2 linked regions of the Hydrogenovibrio crunogenus genome follow. The main gene of each other region encodes a partner of the protein of the gene in region 2 in a complex. Links are inferred from orthologs where the notes say so. Each region holds a gene or a part of one and is shown on either strand. Other genes may lie near its edges.

Region 1 (4,065 bases), 610 kb from region 2 along the record:
TCTTTGTATTAGCTTAATTTTGCCTTAATCAGTTTACTGACTTCTGCCATATCGGCACGACCTTGCATCTTTGGCTTTAACAGCCCCATGACTTTCCCCATATCCTGCATGGAGGATGCTGAAACGTCTGAAATCGCTTCATCCACTAATTGCGAAACCTCTGCTTCTGTTAGTGGTTGTGGCAAGAAGTCTTGAATAATCTTCATTTCTAAAGCTTCTTGCTCAGCCAGCTCTGGTCGGCCTGCTTCTTCGTATTGCTGCAAAGAATCGCGACGTTGCTTCAACATTTTATCTAAAATTGGCAACACTTCCGCGTCATCTTCAAGCGTGGTCTGATTATCAATTTCCACTTGCTTGATTGCAGCCTGCATTGAACGAATTACCGCTAGGCGCTCTTTCTCTTTTGCCTTCATGGCAATCTTCATTTCTGAAGTCAGACGGGCTTTTAATTCACTTGACATTGATTGACCTTTTATCCAGTCAAACTTAGTACATACGAGTCGTACGACGGTTTTCACGCGACAAACGTTTTGCTAAACGCTTAACGGCTGCCGCTTTCATACGCTTTCTAGCCCAAGTTGGCTTTTCATAGAACTCACGCTTACGTGACTCTGTTAACACACCTGCTTTTTCGCAAGCACGCTTGAAACGACGTAGTGCAACGTCAAATGGTTCTGTATCTCTTACTTTTACGCTTGGCATAATATACTCTTTCTTTAAAATTCGTTTTATGACTTTCAATAGGGAAAATCGGGAAAACGCGAATTATAAAATTAAGTGCCTTGTTTTGCAAACAAAACTTCAGACATTTCTTGAGTTTTTGTTAAAATCGTTAACCTTTCTTAAGTACTCGACACTCAATAGGCTCTAGTAAAACGATTTTATGCAGACAACTCATTCGAATCCGTCATCTCCTTCCTTAACGCTTGGCATTGAAACGTCTTGTGATGAAACTGGAATAGCATTATACCATTCTGAAAAAGGATTAATTGCACACACGCTTTACAGCCAGATAAAACTTCATGCGGAGTATGGCGGTGTGGTGCCGGAACTGGCTTCTCGTGATCACATTCGAAAGATCACCCCGTTGATTCAGGAAACGTTGAAAAAGGGTCAGGTCAGCGCGAAAGACATTACCGGCATTGCCTATACGGCGGGACCGGGGCTAATGGGTGCCCTGCTTTCAGGTGCATCGGTGGCTCGCAGCCTGGCGTTTGCCTGGCAAATTCCAGCCATTGCCATTCATCATATGGAAGGCCATTTACTGGCGCCGATGTTGGAAGAAACCCAGCCGGAATTTCCATTTGTCTGTCTGTTGGTGTCTGGCGGTCACACAATGATTATTCGAGTGGACGGCATTGGGCGTTATAAATTACTCGGCGACACCTTAGATGATGCCGCAGGTGAAGCGTTTGATAAAACCGCTAAAATGCTTGGTTTGGGCTACCCGGGCGGACCTGAAGTGTCCAAACTGGCGTTGCAAGGCCAAACCGATCGTTATAAATTTCCACGTCCGATGGTGGATCGCCCTGGCTTGGACATGAGTTTCAGTGGTTTGAAAACTTTTACCCTCAACACATGGCTAAAAGCAAAAGAGAGCGGTGATGATTCTGAACAAACCAAAGCCGACATTTGCCGTGCGTTTGAAGTGGCGGTGGCCGATACGTTGAGCATTAAATGCAAGCGTGCTTTAGAACAGGAAGGGTTGAACCGTTTGGTGGTGTCCGGCGGCGTCAGTGCGAATCGTGAAATTCGAGCGAAGCTGGATGCGTTAATGGCGAAACGAAAAGGCAGCGCTTTTTACCCAAGGCTTGAATTCTGTACCGACAACGGTGCGATGATTGCCTATGCCGGGTCAAAACGATTAGACGCCGGGCAATCTTCTGATTTAAATTTTGCCTGCCAACCTCGCTGGGATTTGGAATCACTGGAGCCGATAGACCCCATTGAAGTGGCTTAACGCCTTCCAACTCTTACAAACAAAAAACGACCAGGCCTGGTCGTTTTAACCTTTAGCTTCCTCAAAACGTCTCTTTTCTTGATGATTTAATGCCGCAGAGCGAATAAGTGCAACAAACACCGCCAATAACAACCCTAAAACGATAGCAACTGCGATAATCAATTTTCCTTTGGGTTTCACAGGGGCTTCCGGTGTGCTTGGCGACTTAAGTACAAGAAAGGTATCAAATGTAATGGCTTTCAATGCTTTAAGATCATGTAATATCTTTTCTTTTTCAATCTTCAGCATTCTTAAACGCTCTGAATAAGGCAAGTTACTTTGACGATTTTTAAGCTGATCAACACGCGGATTTTGCTTCAAAAGCAATAAATCTGCTTTTAAAGCTGAAATTTGCGGAATAAAGGCGGCTAAATTCTGGCGGCGTTTCAAGCTGTTTATTTCTGCCGATAAGATTTTCGTTCCCATCCAATATCCTTTCATACCAGATTGCGTATTCACATCAACAATCATATTGGACGTATTTTTTGCTTGCATTGTTTTGCCATATTGCCCTGGTTCAATAGGCTCTGTAATACCTAACTTTTGGGCAATCCGCAAGTTTTCATTTAACCGCTGTAATTGATCATCCAAATTTTCTTTTGAATTATCAATCAGCGCTTTGATTTTTTGTTCTATTTGTTCACGCTTTAAAGCATCAGCTTCTTGTATGCGTTCAATTTCTGATTCGATTTCTAAATTAATTTTTTGATTTTCCAGCTGATAGTGAAAACGATTTATTCCTAACACTTCATTTAAATGTGAGGTTAAATCTTGTTTAAGGGCATTAACCGCTTGACGGTTCGCAATTTCTAAAACAAGTGCCAATGCTTTTTGACTGGCTTGTACAGAAGGCAACGACATCGAAAGTTTGGTCTTTTGAAGAACGGATAGCTGCACTTTTTTATTTTGCTCTGGCCATGCCACCTTCAACTTGCCATCATTCAGAAACACTCGCAACTCTGATGCAGAATCAAAATCATATCCTGCATTGGCTAGGAGTTGATTCAACGTTTTTGAGTTAGATAAAACTTGAAATGTATTCTGATTTTGCAAATTCTTTAAGAACTCAACATAAACTGATTCACGATCAATATCTTGGGTGTTCGACAAGCTCTTTAACGATGCGATTTGACTACTATTAGGCAGTGCCACTTCCGCTTCGGATTGATATATTTTTTGTGCGGTAAGTACATAAATCACCGCCAGCAGCAATACAGTCAACACAATTCCGACAATCAACTTTCTTTGCCGAACTAAAGCACGCCACAATTCAAACAAATCAATTTCATCATCTACATGGGCACGATCGGGCGTCGTATTCATTGGCTTCTCCTAACCCATAAGTAGTCAATATTCCATCTTTTTCTGACCTGATATAACACCCCCAGCAGAATCATAAATAAAAACAGACCTGCGTAACTTACATCCCATTGCCAAATTAAATACAACACAAAAATGTGAAATAGGCTCATTGCAATGAACCCTAATTTAGAAGGCAACATTAAAATGGCAGGATAAAAAAACGTCATCACCATACCAAAAGAGCAGACTTTGAGGGAAGGACACTTCAAAAACCAATTCAAAACTTTTTTCCTTAAAAACACGTATTTATAAACAGTCGCTAATTCTACTTTGTTCCTGATTTAGGTACAAGCATTTTGTCTCGATAATAGGAACAAATGAAAACCATTTATTCCCCAGAATCTAAAATATTGTGCCTTTGGTTAAGAAAACAAAGAGAACTAAAAGGACTCACAATGAGAGAAGCGGCCCATTTACTTGGAAAGCCGCATTCTTTTATTGGAAAAATAGAAGTCGGTCAACGACGTTTAGATGTGATTGAATTTATTTGGTATTGTCGCTCCCTTGGGTTCGACCCCATTGAAGGGATACGACAACTCTACACAGAAAAGCACACTTAAAATTTAAATGCGTAAAAAGTTGTTACTGGTTCAGCTTATGACTTTTTAATCAAATCTTCTTCTCCTTTTAGCAATCGCTCGATATTGCTTCGATGACGCCAGAACAAAATAAGGGTCATGATGGCCGTCACCGACACCCAAGCC
Region 2 (5,290 bases):
TAAACTCAATAAATCTTCTGCAACCATCTCTTCTTCAGGATCATAAATTTCCCATAAATCAGGACTTAAGCACTGGCGAAATTCTGACAGCTCGAATGATTTTTCATTTGGGAAGTACAACCCCTTTTCATCCCATGAAAACTCACCCTGCTCATTTACCAGAGTTTCCTCCAAATAAAAATCGGAAAAGAAGTAATTTGTTTCTAAACGTTCGAAAAACTCACCTAAAGCACTAGCCAAAGTGGCTTTTCGACTGGCACCTTTACCATTGGTAAACAAAGCTGGACAATTTTTGTCTCGAATATGAACAGAATAAACATTCGGAACTGGGTTTAACCAAGAAGCCTCTTCAATATCAAACCCTGCCTTGCCTAGTAAGGTTTGCATTTTATTAATGGAATCCTCTAAGCACGCATCCTTACCTTTAATAAACGTTTGTTCTACCATGTTCCGTCCTTTGAATATGTGATATTAACCGCGTATTTTATCTGACTTTATATCATTCGGTTGTTTAATCCCATCTTTGAGTGATTTTTTTAAGAATAACACCCAGACCTGGCTATTTTTTCACTTCAAAAACGATTCAAAAACCTTAAAGTCACACGAAAAATATGAGATATAAAATCATTCTAAATTCCTATAAAAACATTTATATAGATTTATTTCTTAAAGCAGTAAAATGAAATAGATTATTAGTAGTATTCATTAATTGTAAGTCCGATTTAATTCATAGTTATATGATGGAGGAAACCCCAATGAAGCTCGTTCACAAAACCGTATTAACCACAATTTTATGCTCTCCCTTGACCGTTTTAGCAGAAGTACATCCTGGTAAGGTATTACATGATGAAGCAAACTGCATGAAGTGCCACAGCACGCTTGGATACAACAAACCCAACCTGAAAAAAATGGCGCCGAACAATTATAAGGATCTTCAGAAAGCGGTCGCTTACTGCGACCAGAATTTAAATGTTGGTTGGTTTGATGAGGAACGTGAAGAAGTGGTTGATTACTTAAACAAAACCTATTATCAATTTTCTAAGTAACCAACAAAAATATTTACTGTATTTTGCCTAGGTACTTAAGCTGTTCTTTTAAGCGCTTAAGTGCCTTTGAATCAGCTTTTTCAATCCCCTCTTCATTTAATAGAAAATAAGCATCATCAACCGCTTTATCAATGGCATCAATTAGAAAGTACGTTTCCATACTTTGATTAATTTTTGCCCAATCTCTTTTTTTCGCTCTCCAAAGCTCATTAAGCTCAGGTCGACTATCCAGTAAAGCAATCACATGATCCATCAATTTGATTAAATGCGGCACGCTTTCATAAGGCCAGTAAGGACGGCCATTACTTGAATCAAAATAGCTGGCACGATCCAGTTTGGCAATCTCAAAAGCGGGAATCATTCCAGAAATGTTTGCATATCTGGCTTCTGCCTCAGCACTTTCTAAACGATCAATTGACATGACCGGCACATTCGATTTCCAACGGGAGTAAGTGATGTAAACATTATAACGATCGATAAAGTTCATTTGACCTTTGGCTAACTTGACCACCTTATCGGCAGGCACGATATATTGCAAGCCATTAGAGGTCAACTGCTTAGTGTTATCCCACATTTCCCAGCCAGATTGACCCGTTTCATTTCCCGCTGAATCAACTGCAATCGGAACACAAGACAACCCATAATCATGCCCTTCAACAAAATCTCTGACGGTAATCTGATAATTGCCTTTCGGCGTAATTTTTTGAACAACACCGATGATATAGGCGTCATCTTTAATATTCGTTGCAGGAAAACCGACTAGAACGGTATCCCCTACTTTAAATTGGTGAGACATCATGTTATTAACTGCCCAAGCAGTTGACATTGCACTAAAGCACACCGTTATAAAAAACAGTTTAATCAATCTTTTCAAAACAACGCTCCAAAGCCCGTATCACGGTCTATTTAACTAAAATCAAACAATGCCATTATCCTCTAAAGTGCTCCTGCAATCTATACACAGAAGTTGTGGATAATTATGTGTGCAACATTTCAACAAAAACAAAAAACTGAATAAAGTCTTACACATCACCTCTATTGCTTAAAAAACAGGCAATTTAAATTATTTCATGGCCGCCGGTTTATCAGCAACATCGTTTCGCAGGTAAACAGGCAAAGGAATCTCTTCGTCAAGCATTTTTGCTTGACCTAAACGCTGCTGAGTAATATCAGCAATTGCTTCTGCTGAAGGATAAGCACTTTGCCAGGTTTCAAACACACTTACCACGTCGGGATATTCCGTATCGATATCTCCCACACCATTTTTTATAGCACTGTTTTTTAAAGTTTCAAGTAACTGTTCTTGAGAAAGCAGTTGTGCCTGTGTTGACATTAACTGCCCCGCTTCTATATGACAGGATTGCACGTAAATTTCTTTCATTCGTGCATCTAGGCAGGCAAGCCACTCCGTCTGGTGCGTCTCCTTATAAGCCTGCCAGGCCAGTGCTTCCAAAGTTGAAACAGAAAGCACTGGCTTTTCCCATCCTAACGCAAGCCCCTGTGTCACCCCTGCTGCAATTCGAATTCCCGTAAAGGCACCAGGTCCTTCACTGAAAGCCAAGGCATGAATGTGGTCAGGCGTGACACCAGATTGATTTAACACCTTTTCAACCATCGGAAGCATTAAGTTAGCATGACGCTGTGGTGCCATTTCAAATTCAACATAGACTTTATCACCCAGCTTCAAGCAAACCGAGCACGCTTTCGTCGACGACTCAACTGCTAGTACATTCATAATAATTTCTCTTTTGCTTCGTTCACATCATAAACCCATTTAAAACTCGGAAAGCTATTAGTAATAATCTTACCATACGATTTTTGAGTCAACCGTGGGTCACACAACATCAACACCCCTTTGTCGGATGAATCTCTTATCAATCGACCAACTCCTTGCTTAAGGGCAATCGTTGCCTCGGGAATTTGAAAATTAAAGAAACCACTCAATCCCTTTTGTTTCAAAAAAGATTCTCTTGCTTGTACGACTGGATCATCTGGTGGAATAAATGGGATTCGATCGATTAAAACCAGTTTTAATGCATCTCCTTTCACATCCACTCCTTCCCAGAAACTGCTGGTACCTAATAAGATCGCATTATCTGTTTCTTTAAATCGCGCAAGCAACGTCGTTTTCGGGCCATCTCCCTGAACCATCAAAGTTCCTTCCCAGTGCTGAGAAAGAATGACTTTCGCTTCTTGTAATGCCTTATGACTGGTAAACAATAAAAATGCTCTTCCTTGACTGGTAAGCAATAACGGCCAAGCCGCTCTTAAACAGATCTTAATGTAATCAGGGTGTTTTGGATCCGGCAGACCGATTGGATGATAAATGACTGCTTGTTGATCATAATCAAAAGGACTCTCCCATTGATGGGTGCGCGCAGATTCTAAGCCCAGGCGATGAGCAAAATAATCAAAACTTTGATTCACACTGAGCGTGGCTGAAGTAAAAACCCAGGCCCCGCCCAATGCATCACGCTGTCGGCTAAATGGTGCAGCAACACTTAATGGCGTAAGATTGAGTTTAAATCTTGCTTGTGAAGATTCTATCCAGCGTATTTGATTTTCTGAGGAAGCCTTTAACCAGGTCTCAATTTGTTTTTCAAATTCCTGCGTTCTTTTGTACAAAGCCGACAACAACTTGCCTCGATCAGTAAGAGGTTTAATCACGTCAGCCAATAACGACAGTTGGTTCCGCAAGTGCTCAAGTGTTTTATGACCGGTTTTGGCCTCAGAAAAACTCTCCCAAGTCCAACGCTTTTCCCATTTGCCTAATGCTTCATTAAAAATGCGGACTTTGTCTTCCACTGCTTTTGCTTGATCCGATAGCTCAATGCTTTCTGGCGATTCTTTTTTATAAGCCAACCGAACATCTCTGACCAATTCGTCTAACTGAAATCGACTCACACTAAACCCTAAAAACTGGGCTGCTATATCTGGAAGTTGATGCGCCTCATCAAAAATATAAATATCGGCTTCTGGCAAAATTTCACCGAACCCCTGCTCTCTTAATGCTAAGTCAGCACAGAATAAATGGTGATTCACGATTAAGATTTCTGCATCTGTGGCTTGTTGTTTTACGCCAGGGTAAAAACAGCCATTATCACCTGTACATTCATTTGCCTGACAAAACTCCATGCGCGCGCAAACTCGACTCCATAGCGGATCATTTTCATCCAATGACGTGAGTTCCGATTTATCACCAACCAGTGTTTTTTCCTGCCAATCATGAATCAGTGACAACTTTCGCCAGACTTCTTTGGTATTTTGCTCTGCCGTTTCGGCAATTTCTAAACGTTGAGGACAAATATAATTTTCACGCCCTTTTAAAATCTTGGCCGTGCCTTTTGCATTACAAATATCCATCAAAAGAGGAATGTCTTTACTTAATAATTGATCTTGCAATGTCTTTGTGGCGGTTGATACGATGACTTTTTTGCCTGACAGTAATGCAGGAATGAGATAAGCAAAGGTTTTCCCAGTTCCAGTACCGGCTTCTGCAAGGAGTGTTTGGCTTTCTTCAATCACATCAGCAACGGTTTCTGCCATCTCGACTTGGGCGTGGCGCACTTCATAGTCTGGTGTATTTTGAGAGAGTTGCCCGTCTTTTCCAAGGATTGACTGAATTTGTTTTTTTAATGACATGAAACTACTGTTTTCCCAACCCAAGCAAAGCTGTTTTTAAACTGAATAGAAAAAATTTCTCTAAGCCCTATTAATCGATATAATCAACGGCACCAGACTCTTTTATAAAAGAGTTGGCATTCTAACAAAAAAACTAGACAAACCATCAAAAAATCAGTAGAATCCACGCTTTCAAATTTGAACTCGTTGATCAATATCAACCAAAAATAATATTGGATATCTAATATGAAAATTTTATCATCATTAAAATCAGCAAAAACACGTCATAAAGACTGTCAAGTTGTTAGACGTCGTGGGAAAGTTTATGTAATCAACAAAACAAACCCAAGATTTAAAGCTCGTCAACGTTAATTTAAGACGACTTTAAACTAAAAAGGCACCTGATCAGTGCCTTTTTTTATGTCTGAAATTTAAAAATGACGGCTATTTTTTATAATATTTTTCCTCAATCTTCTTAATTGTTTCTACAATTAAGTTCGTATCAACCTTTCCAACGAAATGATCCGCTCCCATATCAAGGACTTCTCGGCTGTTATTTTCACTGGTCATAGAAGTATGAACAACAATCGGTATATTTCGTGTTTTGGGATTTGCCTTCAATT

The links. Proteins that work in one complex are often made in the same cells at the same time.
Region 1: the proteins of tsaB (region 2) and tsaD are in contact, whole or in part, in a solved structure (PDB 4WQ4), measured with the Escherichia coli proteins. The link is inferred for Hydrogenovibrio crunogenus from one-to-one orthologs.

What each region holds. Positions count from the first base shown.
Region 1 is NZ_CP032096.1:2,009,558-2,013,622, forward strand. The notes cover bases 1-2,921. They hold tsaD (tRNA (adenosine(37)-N6)-threonylcarbamoyltransferase complex transferase subunit TsaD), read left to right. Parts: upstream 1-883; coding sequence 884-1,960; downstream 1,961-2,921. Other genes in these bases: GHNINEIG_RS09555 (GatB/YqeY domain-containing protein), read right to left, coding at 9-461; rpsU (30S ribosomal protein S21), read right to left, coding at 487-702; GHNINEIG_RS09570 (Wzz/FepE/Etk N-terminal domain-containing protein), read right to left, coding at 2,006-2,921. In the rest of the region: more of GHNINEIG_RS09570, read right to left, coding at 2,922-3,322; GHNINEIG_RS09575 (hypothetical protein), read left to right, coding at 3,757-3,921; glycerol-3-phosphate 1-O-acyltransferase PlsY, read right to left, coding at 3,957-4,065.
Region 2 is NZ_CP032096.1:1,396,641-1,401,930, forward strand. The notes cover bases 946-3,945. They hold tsaB (tRNA (adenosine(37)-N6)-threonylcarbamoyltransferase complex dimerization subunit type 1 TsaB), read right to left. Parts: upstream 2,782-3,945; coding sequence 2,110-2,781; downstream 946-2,109. Other genes in these bases: GHNINEIG_RS06690 (hypothetical protein), read left to right, coding at 946-1,046; GHNINEIG_RS06695 (hypothetical protein), read right to left, coding at 1,060-1,872; GHNINEIG_RS06705 (ATP-dependent DNA helicase), read right to left, coding at 2,778-3,945. In the rest of the region: 30S ribosomal protein S12 methylthiotransferase accessory factor YcaO, read right to left, coding at 1-447; more of GHNINEIG_RS06690, read left to right, coding at 756-945; more of GHNINEIG_RS06705, read right to left, coding at 3,946-4,688; ykgO (type B 50S ribosomal protein L36), read left to right, coding at 4,914-5,039; GHNINEIG_RS06715 (chemotaxis protein), read right to left, coding at 5,112-5,290. UniProt on the Escherichia coli protein: Required for the formation of a threonylcarbamoyl group on adenosine at position 37 (t(6)A37) in tRNAs that read codons beginning with adenine.